One region of the Pectobacterium araliae genome, then DNA from elsewhere that is predicted to be linked to it. Evidence: predicted binding sites of a transcription regulator. Region 1 holds the regulator's gene; each other region holds the start of a gene.
What was found. Region 1 encodes PurR, which represses purine synthesis genes. Its sites were predicted from a motif close to CANGCAAACGTTTGCNTG; they were not measured.

Region 1 (5,431 bases):
CCTCCCGCTACAACTCTATTTATTGAAGCCCTGTTCTTTACTGCTGGCAAGCCAAAACAGACCGTCACAATGAAAATAATTAGATAACCATTGTAATCACTGACGATTTTTTTATACGTCAGGCGGCCTAAAATCCCTTTACTACATCATTAATCCCTCCTGTTAGTACGTTTTAACACAAACCCCACCATCGTGTCGCATTTTTAGCACCATTCCAACAGCTTGGACTCACCAGAGCCACAACGCTATACTTCCCTTTTGCTGTACTTTTTTAACGAGGGCATTATGCGTTTACTTCATACCATGCTGCGTGTTGGCGATTTACAACGTTCTATTGATTTCTATACCCAGATTCTGGGCATGCGCGTACTGCGCACCAGCGAGAATACCGAATACCAATACACACTGGCTTTCGTCGGTTATACCGAGGAGAGCGAGGGTGCCGTTATCGAGCTGACCTACAACTGGGGCGTCGACAGCTATGATTTGGGCAACGCCTATGGTCATATTGCATTGGGCGTTGACGATGTTGCCGCAACCTGTGAGCGTATCCGCAAAGCGGGCGGTAATGTGACGCGTGAAGCGGGGCCGGTCAAAGGCGGTACCACCGTTATCGCATTCATCGAAGATCCAGACGGTTATAAAATCGAATTGATCGAAAACGCCCACGCCGGTAACGGCATCGGCCACTAATCCCCCGCATTTTACAGGTGCTACATCGGCACCTGTTCTCCCCCCTTCTTCTGCTACCTCCACCGGTTGAAAGGTAACGAGCATGCTGCATCTCCGGCCAAAATTTGTAATAATACGCGCTGCGTTTTGCTGACAATTAAGAGACAAATGGCTGATAAAAGTGATCTGAACGCCCTGAGCGGCCGTTTTCGTGGGTTTTATCCCGTAGTGATTGATGTTGAGACTGCCGGATTTAATGCGAAAACCGATGCCTTGCTGGAAGTCGCGGCGGTAACATTAAAAATGGATCAAGACGGTTGGTTACAGCCAGATGAAACGCTACATTTTCATGTTGAGCCATTCGAAGGCGCGATTCTGGAACCTGCTGCACTGGCGTTTAATGGCATTGACCCCACCAATCCGTTACGCGGCGCGGTGAGCGAATATGATGCGCTGCACGAAATTTTCAAAGTCGTGCGTAAAGGGATTAAAGATCAGGGCTGTAACCGTGCGATTATCGTGGCGCATAATGCCACCTTCGATCACAGCTTTATGGCAGCAGCGGCAGAGCGTTGTAGCCTGAAACGTAACCCATTCCATCCTTTCGCTACCTTCGATACCGCCGCCCTTAGCGGACTGGTTTTAGGCCAAACGGTTCTGGCTAAAGCCTGTATTACCGCGGGTATTGCGTTTGATTCCAGCCAGGCGCACTCCGCGCTGTATGACACAAACCAGACTGCGTTATTGTTCTGTGAGTTGGTTAACCGCTGGAAACGTCTCGGAGGGTGGCCGCTTGCGCTGGAAGAACGTTCTCTCGAAGACACTTCCACCGAAGACTAAGAAAACACGAAAGCTAGTCGTAAAAGAACGGGTGCCATAAGGCACCCGCTGGGAATATTCACGCTCACATCATAACAATATGTAGATTGTTATGATGTGTGGGGCAAACATCACTCTTGATCGGCCTGCTGCGCTTTGTATTTATCAGCCGTTTCTTTGATCAGCTGTTGCAGTTCGCCACGCTGAAACATTTCAACTACGATATCACAGCCGCCAACCAGTTCGCCATCCACCCACAGCTGTGGGAATGTCGGCCAGTTCGCGTATTTCGGCAGCTCAGCACGAATATCCGGGTTCTGTAAAATATCAACATAAGCAAAACGTTCGCCACATGAAGACAATGCCTGGACGGTCTGTGCAGAAAAACCGCAGCTTGGCAATTTTGGGGAACCTTTCATGTACAGCAGAATCGGGTTTTCAGCAATTTGGCGCTGAATTTTTTCAATTGTCGGTGTCGTCATCTTCTTGCTTCCTTAAATCTATAGGATGGCTAACGTCCAAACGCTAGCCATGAGTCGCCGTCAGAGTGTTACGACAGCGACATTGACTCAATGATATTGTACCGATGCCACTAGCTACAAAAAAACGCCATTTTTTGTAGGGTTATTTTCCTGCCGATTATTCATCATTGATGAAATCAGCGCCAGAAAACGCTGATAAATCAGACGAAAAAACAACTATTAACGTTTTTTCACTATTCTGTATGAATAAAGCGACCATGCCCACTTTTTTATGACGCCGTTTTCAGGAATACTGTGCGGATTGAGCGAGTTAAGGATTATGTTCGGTCACTTTTATTATGCGCTTATTTATTACTCTTTTTATATTATTTTTCAGTAACCTATCCCTGAACATCGTTCAGGCTGCGCCGCATACCCCGCATTCTACGCCGAAGAAAAGCGTCGTTGAAGAAACGAATAAGAAAAACCGTCAAACAAAGGGTACTGCTAAATCACCAGCACCAATCAAAAGTAAAAAGCCAGAACCGACCACCGTCAGCAATAAATTCAAACCCCGTACGGCTAACAAACCAGTAGAAAAGAAGCTATCCCGGACGCAAAGCAGCACGCCTGCACTAGTGAAAAAAAACCTTAAAAAGCTAAAGCCTGAAGAGGATAGGCAGACAATCGCACAGACCAGAGTCAAAACCGAGTTGAAGAAGACCGCGCTCAAAGGAAAAGTGGATAAAAATCCAGCGCCCACAGAAAAGGGGATGGCGCTGAGCACAGCGCATAAAAAACGCTATCAACACGCCAAAACGACAGCAATGAATAAACTGATGAGCCAGATCGGTAAGCCTTACCACTGGGGCGGATCATCGCCTTTTACCGGTTTCGACTGTAGCGGACTGGTCTATTACGCCTATAAAGACGTCGTTAAGATCCCAATCCCACGTACCGCGAACGAGATGTACCATCTGCGTGATGCCGCACCGATTAAAAAAAGTGAGCTGGAAAGTGGTGATCTGGTCTTTTTCCGCATCAATAATCGTGGTGCCGCCGATCACGTCGGGGTTTATCTGGGAGAAGGCAAATTTATCCAGTCACCGCGTACCGGTTCAGATATTCGCATCAGCAAGCTAAGTGAGGATTATTGGCAGGAGCATTATGTAGGGGCGCGTCGCGTGGTGACGCCACAGACCATTCGTTAAGCGATAGCACGCCGAACAGAAGCGTATTCAGACAGATTCTGTGCAATAACCCTGTCTGAATGCGCAGAAACACTGAAGGTTAGTTCAACACCGCAATGAAACTAAACGTGATGATCACAGCCAACGAGCCAACCGTTGTCAGCAAAGACATCTTCAAATCGGTATCCATAGGCCACTCCTTATTAGCAAACAAATTTCATCTGAAAAAAGACACTATCATTTACAGCCGAACCCACTGAGACAATAAAGCGACAAATAATAGGGTTATTACGATTCTTTCATAATTCTAACGAAAAATCTCCGACGCATGCATCACTAATAGTATAAATTAGCCCTTTCACTTTCATGATAAATCGGACACAATCCGCTGTTTATGAAAGCGCTGCGTGCCAGTCGAAAAACGTCAAGCCAGATCCCTTCGGTATAACATTCGGCATTCTCCTTCTGAAATCCTGTTTTTTAGCTTAGAAGAAGAACTTTAAACGTAGGCAAACGATTAACAATATACTTACGTCTGTAACAGGTAAGTTCAGGAGTCATTTTTAGATGGCAACGATTAAAGATGTGGCAAAACGTGCTGGCGTTTCCACCACAACCGTATCGCACGTGATCAATAAAACACGTTTCGTCGCCGAAGAGACTAAGGCAGCCGTCAGGGCAGCAATCAAGGAATTGCACTATTCGCCTAGCGCCGTCGCCCGTAGCCTTAAAGTTAATCACACTAAATCTATCGGCTTGCTGGCTACATCCAGCGAAGCGCCCTATTTCGCCGAGATCATTGAAGCGGTCGAAAACAGCTGTTATGCCAAAGGCTACACGCTGGTGCTGTGTAATTCTCATAACGATATCGGCAAACAGCGCGCTTATCTCTCGATGCTGGCGCAAAAACGCGTCGACGGCCTGCTGGTCATGTGTGCCGAGTACCCGCCAGAGTTATTGGGCATGTTGGAAGATTATCGCAGCATTCCTATGGTCGTCATGGACTGGGGACAAATGCACAGCGATTTTACCGATACCATCATCGATAACGCCTTTGAGGGCGGTTATATGGCAGGCCGCTACCTGATTGAACGCGGTCATCGGGATATTGGCGCTATCCCTGGAATACAAGAGCGCAACACGGGTAACGGACGCTACCTTGGCTTTTTAAAAGCCTTGAAGGAAGCCGACATTACCGTGCGCGATGAATGGGTCGTGCGGGGCGATTTTGAACCGGAATCCGGTTATAAAGCCATGCATCAGATTCTCGCGCAAAAGCAGCGACCTACCGCGGTATTCTGTGGTGGCGATATCATGGCGATGGGAGCCATTTGTGCGGCAGACGAATTGGGGTTACGTGTGCCACAAGATATTTCGGTGATCGGTTATGACAACGTCCGCCACGCGCGCTTCTTTACGCCCGCACTAACCACCATCCATCAGCCCAAAGAGCGTCTGGGCCAATCCGCGTTTTCTATGTTGCTGGATCGGATTACCAGCAAGCGTGAAGATGCACACGTCATTGAGGTGCATCCGACGTTGATTGAACGTCGCTCGGTTGCCGACGGTCCGTTTCGCGATTATCGCCGCTAATCTCGGCGACTCAACATAGACCGATGTTCTTATTCCCGCCTGCTAATCGAGTAGGAGGCGAGATTACTCCCGCCGTCCTCTCACACCACCGTACGTGCGGTTCCGCATACGGCGGTTCATGTTAACTCTGGAACTGCCGTTGCTGCTCCACTAGTGATATCAAGCCGAGTCGTCTGAACTGCGCCGTCTTTATCGCATCATTCATGTGACTCGACCCCGCGTTCCACCACGCTCCTCGCTGGTTACTCGCCGACCTCCACGCTCGCTTTTCACACAAGCCCGCTCGCATTAGCATTCGGGCTCGCGTATACGTTCGTTTCCATTGCCGCCACAGTAGACTGCGCAGTTTACGCCTGACCCAGCCGTCAATCTTCTCCAGAACTCCTTTTACTTCCGTGTATCTGAAGTAGCTCATCCAGCCTCGCAGTATCGGTGTGAGTTCATTGATTACGCCTTTCACTGATTTCGTCGCGTGCCCTGTCGTCAGGCTACGGATCTTCTCCTTCAGCCTCTCGACACTGCTCCCTGCGATCTTCAGTCGGGTCTGTTTGTGCCGTGTCACGCTGTATCCCAGGAACTTACGCTCCCACGGTCGCGCCACCGCACTCTTCTGCTCATTGACCTTTAGCTTCAGTATGTCTCTCAGGTACACCCTGATTGCCCTAAAGATATGCTCGCCTGCTTTGCGACTGCTCA
Region 2 (5,431 bases), 1.8 Mb from region 1:
GAGTCCATTGATAAAAAATGATGAGTAAAAGATAGCAGGTGAAATGGAAACGCAATAGTACGAAGAAAGAATTAAAAACAATTTAATCAATTGATTAGTATTGAAATAATTTTATATCTAAATAAAAGAGGTGCATAGAAAGAGGTCTGATCTTTTCCCCATTTCGGCATAGGTAGGGTGATGCTGTGTTTCTCAGGTTAAGAGCTAAGCTGGCAGGAGCACAAATCCCCAATGAACTGGGGATTTGTTGATTAAGAGACGGGTGAAAGGGCGGGATTATTTCAGCTTCAGCGTGTGGATGATGCCTTCCGCTTCGCTCTGTGCCTGTTGCTGATTGCTGGCTGGCAGCGTGATCTGCAAGGTCAGCAGTTGGTTTTCCACTTTGCCCAACACCACAGAGGAATAAGCCTGCTGTCCGCTGCTGGTGATAATGCTGTCGAGCTGTTGCAGCTTCTTGCCGTCAACGTCGATGGTTTTGTTGGTGACGACTTGGAGATTGGCATCACGCGTGCGTTGCTGGTCTTCCAGACGCTGTGCCAGCACGGTCAGCTCTTCTGTGGTGTTATCACCGAGAATCACGATGACCGCTTTCTGCCCATTGTCATTGGCGTAAACGTGCATGTTGTTCGCCTGCGTACCGACTTTACCGCTTTGATCACGCATATCGGCTGGCAGGGTAAACGCCACCTTGCCATCCAGTAACTCAATGTTCTGGCTCGCGGTAGCTTCTGCGGCTGGTTTATCTTGTGCGCCCGCTTTTGCAGCGTCATCCGTTTTGCCATCACAGGCAGCAAGCAGGCCGACAAGCAAGCCGACACCGAGGTATTTGATTACATTCGACATAGGTTCCCTTTCTCTCGTTTTTGAAACAGATAATCGTTTTTAAATAGGTAATAACAGTATGGCACCCTATTCAGATAGCAAAAACAAGCGTTTTGTTGTTGCAAACCGTTCTTGATACCTGCGTTTTTTTACAAAGCGATGAGTGACTTAAGGAGAAAAGGCGGCGTAAATGGATAATGCTACTCGCTTAAGCGTGGGTCGAGGGGGAAACGCGGTGATGAGGTTCCCGCAGGGATACCTCGCACCGTGGTAGCCCCCGGTATCTCGTTTCTTAAACGATCGGCATTAATGGTGGCTGCTGAAGGAGTGGTAGTCCGTCGAATATTTTTGTTCACTCAGGCGTTTAAGCACCATGTTCAGCATGACGCCGTACATCGGCAGGAAAAAGGCCAGGCTGATCAACACTTTGAAAGCATAATCCACCATCGCAATTTCTACCCAGTTTGCTGCCATAAAGGCATCGGTGCTGCGATAAAATGCAATGAAGAAAAAGGCCAGCGTATCGCTGAAATTACCAAACACGGTCGACACAGCCGGAGCGACCCACCATGCGCGTTTCTGACGTAGCCGGTTGAAGACGTGGACATCCAGAATTTGGCCGAGAACATACGCCATGAAGCTGGCGCAGGCGATACGTGCCACGACAATATTGACCTGATTCAGCGCCTCGAATGATTGCCACGATCCCTGATAAAACAGTGACGACACCAGATAGGAGATCGCCAACGCAGGCACCATTACGGTCAGAATGATACGACGCGCCAGCGGCGCACCGAAAACCCGTACCGTCAGGTCAGTGGCCAGAAAAATAAACGGAAAGGTAAATGCGCCCCAAGTGGTATGAAAACCGAAAATCAATACCGGGAGCTGGACCAGATAATTACTCGACGTAATGATCAGGACATGGAACAACGATAGCCAGATCAGCGCCGTAAGCCGCTGCTGGGGAGTAAAACGATACATAATGTGACCTTTTTGGTTATTGGGGTTAGGGAACCCAAGAGATAACGTGCAGATTTATGCTGCAACGCGGCGGCATAATACGCAATTGCTTTGCTAATGCAATGTGTTTTGTCAGGAAAGGATGGTTGTTTTATGCGCAAACGTTGTCGTCGCTTGCGTCGGGAAATCCTGCGCGTAAACTAAGGCGGTTTTTTGATTCCAGTACTGAGAACGTTGATGACCGATCCCTTTACCAACCCGGATAAAACCCTTGATGCCCAGGGGCTGCGCTGTCCTGAGCCTGTGATGATGGTGCGTAAGGCTGTGCGCCAGATGGAAACCGGGCAAACGCTGCTGATTATTGCCGACGATCCGGCCACCACTCGCGATATTCCCGGTTTTTGCGTGTATATGGAGCATGAGCTTCTGGCGCAGGAGACTGAACAGCTTCCTTACCGTTATCTGCTGCGCAAAGGTTAATACTCGTCATACTTCAAGCCGCAGGTGCGTTGGCTTTCCTCGCTCACCCCAGTCACTTACTGATGTAAGCTCCCGGGGATTCACTGTGTCGCCGCCTGCCTGCAACTCGAATTATTTAGAGTATTAGAATTACTTGGTGAGCGGTGTTGCACCGTGTACCGCTATTAGTCCTGTTTTCTCAGCAGTCGCAGCGCGTTGGCGGTGACTAACGCGGTTGCGCCAGAATCCGCCAGCACTGCGAGCCACAGCCCGGTAATGCCCAGAATACTGGTGACCAGAAATACCGCTTTCAGCCCCAGCGCGATGGTAATGTTCTGGCGAATATTACGCTGCGTCGCCCGCGACAGGCTAATCATGGCAGCCAGCCCGGTTAGACGACTGTGCGTTAAGGCGGCATCGGCCGTCTCCAGCGCCACATCCGTACCGCTTCCCATCGCGATGCCGATGGTTGCGGCTTTCATTGCTGGCGCGTCGTTGATGCCGTCACCTACCATCGCGACAGGGTGCTGCTTGCTCAACTCGCTGACCGCCGTGACTTTATCGGCAGGGAGCAGGCTAGCCCGGTAATCGATCCCTAATGTTGCTGCGATGGCCGCGGCCGCGCGGGGATTATCGCCCGTGAGCATGACACCACGAATTCCTAACTGTTGTAAGGCATCCAGCGCCTCACGCGCATCGTGGCGTAATGTATCGCTCAACGCCAACAGACCGAGCAGCCTGTCGTCTTCTTGCACCACCACCACGGTTTTCCCCTCGCTTTCCAGTGCATCAACCCGTTGCAATCCGTCGGCATCAAGCAGATTGGGTGTGATGCGGCTTGGGGCGCTAACCTGAATCCGTTTGCCGCCTATCGTGCCTTCAACGCCGACACCTGCCAGCGCTTTGCGGTTTTCCGCCATCGGCAGGAATGTACTCGTGGACAACGCATGCTGAACGATCGCTTTGGCAAGCGGATGGTGCGAACCTGATTCCACCGCGGCGGTACGCGTCAGCAGCGCCGTTTCGCTAATGCCTGTTGCGGGTAACACGTCCGTCACCTGCGGTTTGCCTTCCGTCAGCGTACCCGTTTTGTCGAATGCGATGGTCTTGATACTGCCCAACGACTCCAGCGCCGCACCGCCTTTAATCAGTGCTCCACGGCGCGTTGCCGCAGCCAGCCCAGACGTAATCGCCGCAGGCGTTGAGATCACCAGTGCACATGGACAGCCGATTAACAGCAACGTCAGGCCGCGATAAATCCACTCTTGCCACGGCTGCGCCAGCAGTAGCGGCGGCACCAGAATCACCAGCAGCGACAGTAGCATGATGGCCGGTGTGTAGTAACGGCTGAACTTATCGAGGAAGCGCTCTATCGGCGCACGGCGCTCTTCCGCCTCTTCTATCAGTTGCAGAATGCGGTCGATGGCGCTGTTGCCCGGCTGTGAAACCACACGCAACTGCACGACCCGATCGACACACAGGCTGCCAGCGGCAATTTTTTCACCCGGCGTACGCTCAACGGGAACCGATTCGCCAGTCAGGGCGCTTTCATCAAAGCTGGCGTCGCTGTTCAATAGCTCCGCATCGGCAGGGAGTCGCCCACCGGGAGCGACTTCAATCACATCGCCGGGGATCAGACTCGCTACGGGAACGAGCCGACGCTGCCCGTTGACGATTGCCGTGGCGTCTTCAGGAAGTAGCGCCATCAGTGCCGTTACACCCCGCCGGGCACGATTGGCAGCGTAAGACTCCAGATATTCGCCCAGCATAAACAGCAGCAAAATAACCGTGGCTTCGGTGGTGGCACCAATCAAGAGTGCCCCGATGGAGGCCACGCTCATTAGCGTTTCGATTGCAAAGGGTGTACCGGAGCGAATGAGCTGTATCGATTTTTTCAGTATCGGAACCAGCCCGACAATCGTGGTTGCGATAAACGCAATCTGCCCGCCGCGCTCGCTTAACAGGGAAAGTCCCCAGCTTGCAGCAGCCAGCAAAGTGAAAAGTATTAAGAAACCATATTCATGCACGAAACGACGTAAGATAGACGTGTCAGATGGTGCAATGGGGAGTGCGGTGTCCTGCAGGGTGAAGCCCGCTTGCTGAACGGCATGTTGAACCTGAGGGCGAATATCGGTGTAGGCATCAACCACCAGTTTTTCGGTGGAGAACAACACGTTGGCTTTTTCAATTCCGGTGAGATTTTTTACTGCATTTTCGATTTTACGTGCGCAGCTGGGACAATCCATCCCGCTGATTTTCCAACTGAAACGCTGGTGGGATCGGGGCCTGTCGCTGTCGCCACCATCGGGGTCGTCAGAATCCGCGCTACCGCCACTGTCTGACGAATGCTGCTCTGTGCCACCTGCGGCCTTCACCATGGCATCAGACGCGTGTTTGGTTGAACAGCAACTGTGGTCGGCGTGGTTTGAATGCTGCGCGTGTTCGTTGCAGCAGCTTTTAGTGCTGTGCGTAGTGCTACGTGGCGCATGATGAACGCTGTTATTGCAGCAAGCTGATTTCTCAGCGCTGTGGTTATGTTGATGAGAGTGCATGCCTTCCTCCTAGGTTAGTGATAGCTATTCTTATCAGGAACTTTACACCGCCGCTCAATGCTTAGCCAGATTTTCGTGAGTGCCGCGAACGTCAGAAATAGAGGGAGCGAACAATCAGGAAATGGCCGCCAAAATAGCCTGCCGCGACAATCGCCTGATGGGCTCGGAACGGAAAACGGTAATGGTGAATCAGCCAGGCTGCATGGGCGATAAACAGCAGTACGGTGCCCGTCAGCAGGGCGAAATTTGCGTTTGTCCCCAGCGCAAAATACCGTTCGCCGGCAATCCAGACCATCAGCGTTGTCATGATGATAAAGGCGCAGGCAGGCCAGCGTTGTGCGTCCAATCGTCCCCAGATAATAGCGATCAGGATCGCGGCCAGAATAACGAGCGTTAAAGCCAGCGGCCAAAAGAATGTGAGTGAAATCTGTCCGGTAAAAAAGCTAATGGTGTACAGCAAATGGGAGAGGAAATAGGCGCCAAATGCGTAAAGCAGGCGCTGAGTCGGCAGCAACAGCAGGGTGTCTGCAACCAGCGTTGCCAGCAGCCCCAGCACAATCAAATAGCCCGGCACACCAAGTAGCGGCGTCTGCCAGGCCAGCGCCAGCAGCAGTAGCATCGTGACGGGTTTGAAT
Region 3 (5,431 bases), 1.3 Mb from region 1:
GCAGTTGGGCTTTACTAGCGCACGCGAATTGATGAGAACCAAAGAAGAAATTTATCAGCAGTTGGGGCTGTCAGATGCCGCACTAACGGAAGCACAGCTGATTCAGGCGATGATCGATAATCCGAAGCTCATCGAGCGCCCCATCGTCGTGGCGCAAGGCCAGGCACGTATTGGTCGCCCGCCAGAGCAGGTACTGGAAATACTGTAGTTGTAAACGATAACTGTAAACAATAGCCGGAAGCGATCGTCAATTACAGCCCGAGGATCTCTTTCACAAAAGGAATGGTCAGCTTGCGCTGGGCGGTGATAGAAGCGTGGTCAAGCTGATCCAGCGTCATAAATAACGTGCGCATTTCTCGATCCAAACGCTTAAGCAGAAAACGGCTGACGTCTTCCGGCAATTCGAACCCGCGCAGTCTGGCACGTAGTTGTAGCGCTTCGCCTTTCTCGTCATCCGACAACGGTTGCAGCTTATAGATTTGTCCCCAGTCGAGACGAGAAGCCAAGTCGGGCAGACGTAAATTTAGCTGACGCGGCGGACGATCGCCAGTAATCAACAGCCGGGCACGCCCCGTTTCCTGAATACGGTTATACAGATTAAACACCGCCATTTCCCATTCTTCATCGCCCGCGATAGATTCGATGTTATCGATACACACCAGCGCCAGCTGTTCCATGCCTTCCAGCACATCCGGTACAAAGTAGGCGCGTTTATCTAACGGCACATAACCCACCGCGCGTTCCTGACGCGACAGTTCAGCGCAGGCAGCGTGCAGCAGATGGCTGCGCCCGCCCCCTTCGCGTGACCAGAAATAGATATAGCTACCATGCTCCTGATACAAAGCATTATTAACGGCGGCAAGAAGAGACGCGTTTTCACCCGGATAGAAACTAGCAAAGGTTTCGTCATCGGGTAAATAGAGTGGCAATGAAAGCTGTGCCGGCGTGTTCAGAATCACCTCAAGCAAAACGGGCAGGAAACGGATCGAGTTTATCACAGAAACCGGGCCCTGTTGAGGTCGCGATACACACGGCCTCAACAGGGGGAATAGCGCGGTTATGAACGCGCGTCGTTCTCTTCCGGCGCATCGAGGATCTCTTCCTCTTTGCGGAACAGGCTGATGACCTTAAACACCAGACTCATGCCGATACCGACAACTGTCGCCAGCGCCATGCCTTTCAGTTCGGTCGAGCCCAGATGCACTTTCGCGCCACTGACGCCGATGATCAGAATCACGGAAGTGAGGATCAAGTTTTGTGCTTTGTTGTAATCCACTTTGGATTCAATCAGCACACGAATACCGGACGCACCAATTACGCCGTACAGCAGCAGCGACACGCCGCCCATAACCGGAACCGGTACAGCCTGAATCGCCGCGGCCAGTTTGCCCACGCAAGAGAGCAGGATCGCGAGGATCGCCGCACCGCCGATCACCCAGGTGCTGTACACTTTGGTAATGGCCAGCACGCCGATATTTTCGCCGTAGGTCGTGTTCGGCGTAGAACCAAAGAAGCCAGACAGCACGGTAGAAATCCCGTTGGCGAACATGGAGCGGTGCAGCCCCGGCTCACGCATCAGGTCTTTCTTCACGATATTTGCCGTTACCACCAAGTGGCCAACGTGCTCCGCAATCACCACCAGCGCCGCAGGCAGGATCGTCAGAATGGCAAACCACTCAAAGCGTGGCGTGTAAAAAGTCGGCATCGCGAACCAGTGCGCTTCACGAATCGGGGTCAAATCGACCACACCCAGCGCGAACGACAGCGCATAGCCAGCCAGTACCCCGATCAGAATCGGGATGATCGCCAGAAAACCACGAAACAGCACCGACCCCAGAATGGTGATCGCCAGCGTCGCCAGAGAAATCGTTACTGCGGTGGAATCAACGGATGTGCCATCGGCAGGCAGCAGCCCAGCCATTCCCGCCGCGACACCCGCCAGTTCAAGGCCGATAACGGCAACAATCGCCCCCATCGCCGCAGGCGGAAACAGCACATTCAGCCAGCCAGTGCCCGCTTTCTTAACAATCAGCGCCACCAAACAGAACAACACGCCGCACATGATGAAGCCCCCCAGTGCGACTTCATACCCCAGTGGCAGCAGCAGTAAAACCGGGGAAATGAACGCAAAGCTCGACCCCAAATACGCAGGGATTTTTCCCTTACAAATGAATAAATAAAGCAGCGTACCCACGCCGTTGAATAACAGTACGGTCGCTGGGTTGATCTTGAACAGGATGGGAACCAGAACGGTAGCGCCAAACATCGCGAACAGATGCTGGAAGCTCAACGGGATGGTTTGTAACAAGGGGGGTCGTTCACTCACCCCGATGGCGCGACGAGTCATCTTCAATATCCTCTGTAGTGTTGCTATTTGTGTGTGCAGGTAGACCCACACTTTTATCACAGCCAAACTCATCCCGCCCCACCGTAGCGAAGCAGGATGATGTTGACTGCTTATGTAATAAAAGAACCGCGTGTGACGTCACACAGGCTGCGGCGAACCATAGGAAATACGTAGGTTTGCGCCAAAAAAAAGCCGACTATCACGTCGGCTTACCTGTTATTTCGTACCAAATATTTTATCGCCCGCATCACCGAGGCCCGGCATGATGTAACCCTGATCGTTGAGGCCTTTATCGATGGATGCCGTGTAAAGTTCGATATCTGGGTGAGCTTTTTCCAGCGCGGCAATCCCTTCTGGAGCCGCGACCAGCACCAGTACCTTAATACTGTGACAACCCGCTTTTTTCAGCAGATCGATCGTCGCGATCATTGAGCCACCGGTTGCCAGCATAGGGTCAACCACCAGCGCCATGCGCTCTTCGATATTGGAAACCAGCTTTTGGAAATAGGGTACAGGCTCCAGCGTCTCTTCATTACGGTAGATGCCGACAACGCTGATACGTGCGCTAGGGACATTTTCCAGCACGCCTTCCATCATTCCTAACCCTGCACGCAGAATCGGTACGACGGTAATTTTCTTGCCTTTGATCTGATCGACTTCAACCGGACCGCACCAGCCATCAATGGTGACTTTTTCGGTTGCCAGGTCAGCCGTCGCTTCGTAAGTCAGCAAACTCCCCACTTCGGAAGCCAGCTCACGAAAACGCTTCGTGCTAATATCGTTCTCACGCATCAAACCCAGTTTATGTTTGACGAGTGGGTGTTTCACCTCGACGATCTTCATCATTATCTCCCCATCGGCTAATGGACGGACAAAAACGCCAAACGCGTTTTTAAACACCGCTTGCGGCGGCCCGCAGGGCGGCGGGCACGAGAGCCCGTCGTAAAAAAAATCGCGGGATTATACCGCCTTTTTTACTTAGTGCCATATGATTAAGCCTGATCCAGATCAACCGATAAGAGAAATTGTCGTCATTAACGAAAAATAGCCAGCCGATGACTCATCACTCGCAAACGATTGCCTACACTGTTAGAATTAGCGCGCATTATTTTTACCACAGTATGTTTTCTCAATACCGTGTTTTCTGAATACGACCCGTAACCTTCGTGGGGACTCAGCAGTGACCGACAAAACCTCTCTCAGCTATAAAGACGCAGGCGTGGATATCGATGCAGGCAATGCATTGGTAGACCGTATTAAAGGTGTAGTGAAACAGACTCGTCGCCCGGAAGTTATGGGTGGATTGGGTGGTTTCGGTGCCTTGTGCGCCTTACCGCAAAAATACCGCGAACCGATTCTGGTTTCCGGCACTGACGGAGTCGGCACCAAACTGCGCCTGGCGATGGATCTGAAACGCCACAATACCATTGGTATCGATCTGGTTGCGATGTGCGTGAATGACCTGGTGGTTCAGGGTGCGGAGCCGCTGTTCTTCCTCGACTATTACGCCACAGGCAAGCTGGATGTCGACACCGCTGCCAGCGTGATTACCGGCATCGCGGAAGGCTGTAAGCAATCAGGCTGTGCACTGGTCGGTGGTGAAACCGCTGAAATGCCGGGTATGTATCACGGCGAAGACTACGACGTTGCTGGCTTCTGCGTCGGCGTGGTAGAAAAATCAGAAATTATTGACGGCAGCAAAGTTCAGAACGGCGATGTTCTGGTTGCTCTCGCGTCCAGCGGCCCACACTCAAACGGCTATTCGCTGGTGCGTAAAGTGCTTGAAGTCAGCAAAACCGATCCAGAGCAGTTCGAGCTGGAAGGCAAATCACTGGCCGACCACCTGCTGGCACCGACTAAAATCTACGTGAAATCTATCCTGTCTCTGATTGAGAAAGTGGATGTCCACGCGATTTCTCACCTGACTGGCGGTGGCTTCTGGGAAAATATCCCACGCGTGCTGCCAGAAGGCATGCAGGCGACGATCGACGAATCCAGCTGGCAATGGCCTGCTGTCTTTAACTGGCTGCAACAGGCTGGTAATGTCAGCCGCCACGAAATGTATCGTACTTTCAACTGCGGTGTTGGTATGATCATCGCACTGCCAGCCGAACAGGCAGACGAGGCCGTTGCGTTACTCAACAGCAGCGGCGAAAACGCATGGAAAATCGGCGTCATTACTCAAACCGATGCCGGAGACGCAGTGGTTATTAATTGATGAAAAACATCGTTGTGCTGATTTCAGGTCATGGAAGTAACTTACAGGCGTTGATTGACGCCAGTAAGAACGGACGCCTTAAAGGAAAGATCGTCGCCGTATTCAGTAATAATGCGGAGGCTTACGGGCTAGAACGCGCACAAAATGCGGATATTCCTACGTGCGTCTTGAATCCTGAAGATTTTGCCGACCGTGCTGCATTTGATGCCGCACTGGCAAACGAAATTGAGCAATATGAACCGGCGTTGGTGATTTTAGCAGGCTACATGCGGATTCTTAGCCCGGAATTTGTTGCCCAGTTTGCTGGCAAAATGCTGAACATTCACCCTTCTCTGCTGCCAAAATATCCCGGTTTGCACACGCACCGCAAGGCACTGGAAAATGGCGATCGGGAACATGGGACTTCTGTCCATTTCGTCACCGATGAATTGGATGGCGGCCCACTGATTCTGCAAGCGAAAGTGCCCGTATTTAGTGACGACACGGAAGAAAGCCTGAGCGAGCGCGTGAAGACGCACGAGCACACGATTTACCCGATGGTCATCAACTGGTTCCTGAACGGCAGACTGGTGATGCGTGAGAATGAAGCCTGGCTGGACAGCGTTCGCATTCCACCACAGGGTTATGCTGCCGAGTAATTCTGCCACAATTTCTCGTGTATTTTAGCCCCGTGTCACATCGATACGGGGCATCTTGCGATTTGCCATTCCACATTGGGAGTTCAGCACTAGCCTCTCCACCGCTATACTAGCGTTGGCATACTCATGCCAGCGTGACTCCGGTAATGCCGCTTCACGTTTATCTAATCAATTAAGGATTCACTATGTCCGGTACGAGCAATTCCGTTCGGCTACGACCGTTGGAGC
Region 4 (5,431 bases), 2.0 Mb from region 1:
GTCAGGCGATTACCTTCGATCTTGAAGTGCTGGACATTGATCCCGTACAACAGGAGGCATCACATGCAGATTCTGCTGGCTAATCCACGTGGCTTCTGTGCGGGTGTCGATCGTGCTATCAGCATTGTGGAACGTGCGCTGGAGCTTTTTGGTACGCCGATCTACGTTCGTCATGAAGTGGTTCACAATCGCTATGTGGTTAATGGCTTACGTGAACGCGGCGCGATTTTTATTGAGCAGATCGAAGATGTGCCGGACGGTGCGATTCTGATTTTCTCTGCGCATGGCGTTTCACAAGCGGTACGTAATGAAGCCAAAAACCGCGACCTGACGGTATTCGATGCGACCTGTCCTTTGGTAACCAAGGTGCATATGGAAGTGGCCAGAGCCAGTAAGAAAGGCGTAGAAGCCATTCTTATCGGGCATGCTGGACACCCCGAGGTTGAGGGAACGATGGGGCAGTACAGCAATGCGGATGGCGGCATGTATCTGGTAGAGTCCCCCGAGGATGTCTGGCAGCTACAGGTAAAAGATGAAACTAATCTGAGCTTTATGACGCAGACCACGCTTTCTGTTGATGATACCTATGCGGTGATTGATGCATTGCGTGAGCGTTTTCCGCAGATTGTCGGTCCGCGTAAAGATGACATCTGTTATGCCACGACCAATCGTCAGGAAGCCGTTCGTCATTTGTCGGATAAAGCGGATGTCGTGTTTGTCGTGGGGTCTAAAAACTCCTCAAACTCCAACCGCCTTGCTGAATTGGCACAGAGAGCCGGGAAAGCGGCTTATCTGATTGATGCCGCCGAGGATATCCAGGAATCATGGGTAGCGGGCGTTTCGCAGGTTGGTGTCACCGCAGGGGCATCGGCACCGGATATTCTGGTACAACAGGTGATCCAGCGCCTGAAAGAATTGGGCGGCAAGGTTGCGATTGAAATGCAAGGGCGTGAAGAAAACATCGTCTTTGAAGTGCCCAAAGAGCTGCGTGTTGAAGTCAAACAGATAGATTAATGCTGTTTCTGCGGTAGGGCTAGGCTAAAGCCCTATCGCTTTTATCCCCTTCCGTTTTCTTTCCCCTATATTCACTCATGAAAATGTTAATGCATAAAAATGAATTTTTATGCGTTACGCCATGTAGCTTGTTTTTTAACCGCTTGTATTTATCTTCAAATACCTTGCGGCTTTTCATCGCTCTGAGCGCCATTCTGATACCTTTGGTTAGACAGTTTTGCTGATTTTCTGCGGCTTCAAACAGTATTTTCTAATCTGGCGGTAAATCCGCTGGCGATAGTGCGCAGCGCCCGTTAACCTGATGTTATTTTTATGTCGTCAGGATTAAAAAGAGAGAGACATTATGAAGGATTCATTCATCCGTATTGCGGTTGTAGGCGCGGGCGGCCGTATGGGACGCCAGCTGATTCAGGCTATCGAGCAAATGGATGGCGTAGTATTGGGCGCGGCGCTGGAGCGTTCTGGTTCGTCTCTGATAGGAAGCGATGCCGGTGAACTTGCTGGGCTGGGGAAAAGCGGTATTACCGTGAATGAAAGCCTGGATGCCGTGCAGAATGATTTCGATATTTTGATCGACTTCACCCGCCCAGAAGGCACATTAGCGCATTTGGCGTTTTGCCGTCAGCACCGTAAAGGCATGATTATTGGGACAACCGGCTTTGATGATGCAGGAAAGGCGGCGATTAAGCAGGCTGCGCAGGATATCGGCATCGTGTTTGCGGCGAACTTCAGCGTTGGCGTCAATGTCATGCTGAAGCTGCTGGAAAAAGCGGCCAAAGTCATGGGCGACTATACTGATATCGAAATCATTGAAGCACACCACCGCCACAAAGTGGATGCGCCATCGGGTACCGCACTGGCGATGGGCGAAGCGATCGCTGATGCGCTGGGACGCGATCTGAAGTCCTGTGCCGTGTACGCGCGTGAAGGCTACACCGGTGAACGCGATCCGAAAAGCATTGGTTTTGCGACCGTGCGAGCGGGCGATATCGTCGGTGAACATACGGCGATGTTTGCTGATGTGGGTGAGCGCGTTGAGATTACCCACAAGGCATCCAGCCGCATGACATTTGCTAATGGTGCAGTAAGAGCTGCAATCTGGATTAGTGCGAAAGAAAGTGGCCTTTTTGATATGAGAGATGTGCTTTCTCTGGATGATTTGTAGTATTTTTATTTTTCATAGGATTTATATCTAACTGAAAAAGGTGGGTGTTTTTACGTTCACCTTTTCTTTTATCTTGTTGGCTTGTTTTTTCTATCATCATTGGTATTTGTTTGTGTTTTATTCTGTTTTTTAGTGATGATTTTCCCTCCTTACTCCCAAAATGTCCTTTGCTGGTGATTTGTTACTCTTATTTTAGCAATGTTGTCTCGCAACCGTTTACTTATCTCAGTTGATAGGGTTTTTTACGTCAGTGGGCGACTATTTATTTCGGAAAGCATAAAAATAAGAGAAAAAAAGCGGTTTGGGTAGACAATCAGGAAGACCATCATTAAAATGCGCCCAATTTGCCAAAAATTGGCCTTACAGGTAGTTTTTGCATTGATTTAGTGGCTCGAATCTGAATTAATATGCAAATAACGTGATTGTTTATTCCTTGGAGGGTGTTTTGATTAAGTCAGCGCTATTGGTTCTGGAAGACGGAACCCAATTCCACGGTCGGGCCATTGGGGCAGAAGGGTCGGCAGTGGGGGAAGTGGTCTTCAATACGTCGATGACCGGTTATCAAGAAATCCTTACTGATCCTTCCTATTCCCGCCAGATTGTCACTCTCACTTATCCCCATATCGGTAATGTCGGCGCCAATGCCAACGATGAAGAATCCCCCTCTGTACAGGCTCAAGGTCTGGTTATTCGCGATTTACCTCTGATTGCCAGCAACTACCGTAGTGAAGAAAGCCTGTCTGAATACCTCAAACGCAACAACATCGTCGCCATTGCTGATATCGATACCCGTAAACTGACCCGTCTGCTGCGTGAGAAAGGCGCACAGAATGGCTGCATCATCGCGGGCGATGCGCCGGATGCTGCCGTTGCACTGGAGAAAGCGAAAGCCTTCCCAGGGCTGAAGGGCATGGATCTGGCAAAAGAAGTCACGACGGCAGAAAGCTACAGCTGGTTACAGGGAAGCTGGACGCTGGAAGGCGAATTGCCGGCGGCGAAAAACGAAAGCGAGCTGCCTTACCACGTTGTCGCTTATGACTACGGTGTGAAACGCAACATTCTGCGTATGCTGGTGGATCGCGGCTGTCGCCTGACGGTCGTCCCGGCGCAGACACCTGCTGAGGACGTACTGAAGCTGAACCCAGACGGTATTTTCCTCTCTAACGGCCCGGGCGACCCAGAACCGTGCGACTACGCGATTCGTGCGATCAAAACCTTCCTGGAAACGGATATTCCGGTATTCGGTATCTGTCTGGGTCACCAACTGCTGGCACTGGCGAGCGGTGCCAAGACCATCAAAATGAAGCTGGGTCACCACGGTGGCAACCATCCGGTCAAAGATCTGGATAACAACTGTGTGATGATTACCGCGCAGAACCACGGCTTTGCAGTTGATGAAAATAATCTGCCTGCCACGCTGCGCGTCACGCACAAATCCCTGTTTGACCATACGGTTCAGGGGATTCACCGCACGGATAAGCCAGCGTTCAGCTTCCAGGGTCACCCAGAAGCAAGCCCCGGCCCGCATGATGCCGCGCCGCTGTTCGACCACTTTATTGACTTGATTCAGACTTACCGTTCTTCAGCTAAATAATCAGGAGCGAGAAAATGCCAAAACGTACAGATATTAAAAGCATCCTGATTCTGGGCGCCGGCCCGATTGTTATCGGCCAGGCGTGTGAGTTTGACTACTCGGGTGCACAGGCGTGTAAAGCACTGCGTGAAGAGGGTTACCGCGTTATTCTGGTGAACTCCAACCCGGCAACCATCATGACCGACCCGGAAATGGCCGATGCGACCTATATCGAGCCGATTCACTGGGAAGTGGTACGCAAAATCATTGAAAAAGAGCGTCCAGATGCAGTGCTGCCAACGATGGGCGGCCAGACTGCGCTGAACTGTGCGCTGGAACTGGAACGTCAGGGCGTGCTGGCTGAATTCGGCGTCACCATGATTGGTGCAACGGCGGATGCGATTGATAAAGCAGAAGACCGCCGCCGCTTCGACGTGGCGATGAAGAAGATCGGTCTGGATACTGCGCGTTCCGGTATTGCACACAATATGGAAGAAGCACTGGCCGTTGCGGCTGACGTCGGCTTCCCGTGCATTATCCGTCCTTCCTTTACGATGGGCGGCACCGGTGGCGGTATCGCTTACAACCGTGAAGAGTTTGAAGAGATCTGTGAGCGCGGGCTGGATCTTTCTCCAACCAAAGAGCTGTTGATCGATGAATCGCTGATTGGTTGGAAAGAGTATGAGATGGAAGTGGTGCGTGATAAGAACGACAACTGCATCATCGTCTGCTCAATCGAAAACTTCGATGCGATGGGGATCCACACTGGAGACTCCATCACCGTCGCCCCTGCACAAACGCTGACCGACAAAGAATATCAAATCATGCGTAACGCCTCGATGGCGGTACTGCGTGAAATCGGCGTAGAAACGGGCGGTTCTAACGTTCAGTTCTCGGTAAACCCGAAAACTGGCCGTCTGATTGTTATCGAAATGAACCCGCGTGTATCACGTTCTTCCGCGCTGGCGTCTAAAGCGACAGGCTTCCCGATTGCGAAAATCGCGGCTAAGTTGGCTGTAGGTTACACGCTTGATGAGCTGATGAACGACATCACTGGTGGCCGTACGCCAGCGTCCTTCGAACCTGCTATCGACTACGTTGTCACTAAGATTCCGCGTTTCAACTTCGAGAAATTCGCTGGTGCCAACGACCGTCTGACCACGCAGATGAAATCTGTGGGCGAAGTGATGGCAATTGGCCGTACGCAGCAGGAATCCTTGCAGAAAGCGCTGCGTGGTCTGGAAGTGGGCGCAACGGGCTTCGATCCGAAAGTGGATTTGGACGATCCAGAAGCGTTGACCAAAATCCGCCGCGAGCTGAAAGATGCCGGTGCCGAGCGTATCTGGTACATCGCTGATGCCTTCCGCGCGGGGATGTCTGTCGATGGCGTATTTAACCTGACCAACGTCGATCGCTGGTTCCTGGTGCAGATTGAAGAGCTGGTGCGTTTGGAAGAGCAGGTCGCTGAAAAAGGCGCAACCGCTCTGGATGCCGATTTCCTGCGTACGCTGAAGCGTAAAGGCTTTGCCGATGCGCGTCTGGCGAAACTGGCTGGCGTGGCGGAAAGCGAAATTCGCAAACTGCGCGATAAATTCGACCTGCATCCGGTCTATAAGCGTGTCGATACCTGTGCGGCAGAATTCGCGACCGATACGGCTTACATGTACTCCACGTATGAA

Region 2: the regulator PurR is predicted to act here: its motif matches at 1,940-1,957, upstream of tusA (sulfurtransferase TusA).
Region 3: the regulator PurR is predicted to act here: its motif matches at 3,414-3,431, upstream of purM (phosphoribosylformylglycinamidine cyclo-ligase).
Region 4: the regulator PurR is predicted to act here: its motif matches at 2,385-2,402, upstream of carA (glutamine-hydrolyzing carbamoyl-phosphate synthase small subunit).

The regions. Positions count from the first base shown of each region.
Region 1 is NZ_AP028908.1:2,569,868-2,575,298, forward strand. Features, by position in the region: gene gloA (lactoylglutathione lyase) at 286-693, shown strand; gene rnt (ribonuclease T) at 841-1,512, shown strand; gene AACH44_RS11580 (Grx4 family monothiol glutaredoxin) at 1,623-1,973, opposite strand; gene AACH44_RS11585 (C40 family peptidase) at 2,312-3,163, shown strand; gene AACH44_RS11590 (YnhF family membrane protein) at 3,243-3,332, opposite strand; gene purR (HTH-type transcriptional repressor PurR) at 3,710-4,735, shown strand; gene AACH44_RS11600 (group II intron maturase-specific domain-containing protein) at 4,857-5,431, opposite strand, start outside.
Region 2 is NZ_AP028908.1:4,373,654-4,379,084, reverse strand. Features, by position in the region: gene AACH44_RS19930 (DcrB family lipoprotein) at 277-843, opposite strand; gene AACH44_RS19925 (7-cyano-7-deazaguanine/7-aminomethyl-7-deazaguanine transporter) at 1,129-1,806, opposite strand; gene tusA (sulfurtransferase TusA) at 2,023-2,265, shown strand; gene AACH44_RS19915 (zinc/cadmium/mercury/lead-transporting ATPase) at 2,430-4,796, opposite strand; gene AACH44_RS19910 (lysoplasmalogenase) at 4,888-5,431, opposite strand, start outside.
Region 3 is NZ_AP028908.1:1,258,671-1,264,101, reverse strand. Features, by position in the region: gene arsC (arsenate reductase (glutaredoxin)) at 1-208, shown strand, start outside; gene hda (DnaA inactivator Hda) at 252-959, opposite strand; gene uraA (uracil permease) at 1,058-2,347, opposite strand; gene upp (uracil phosphoribosyltransferase) at 2,564-3,190, opposite strand; gene purM (phosphoribosylformylglycinamidine cyclo-ligase) at 3,528-4,565, shown strand; gene purN (phosphoribosylglycinamide formyltransferase) at 4,565-5,203, shown strand; gene speG (spermidine N1-acetyltransferase) at 5,389-5,431, shown strand, end outside.
Region 4 is NZ_AP028908.1:618,805-624,235, forward strand. Features, by position in the region: gene fkpB (FKBP-type peptidyl-prolyl cis-trans isomerase) at 1-83, shown strand, start outside; gene ispH (4-hydroxy-3-methylbut-2-enyl diphosphate reductase) at 64-1,014, shown strand; gene dapB (4-hydroxy-tetrahydrodipicolinate reductase) at 1,358-2,179, shown strand; gene carA (glutamine-hydrolyzing carbamoyl-phosphate synthase small subunit) at 2,625-3,773, shown strand; gene carB (carbamoyl-phosphate synthase large subunit) at 3,788-5,431, shown strand, end outside.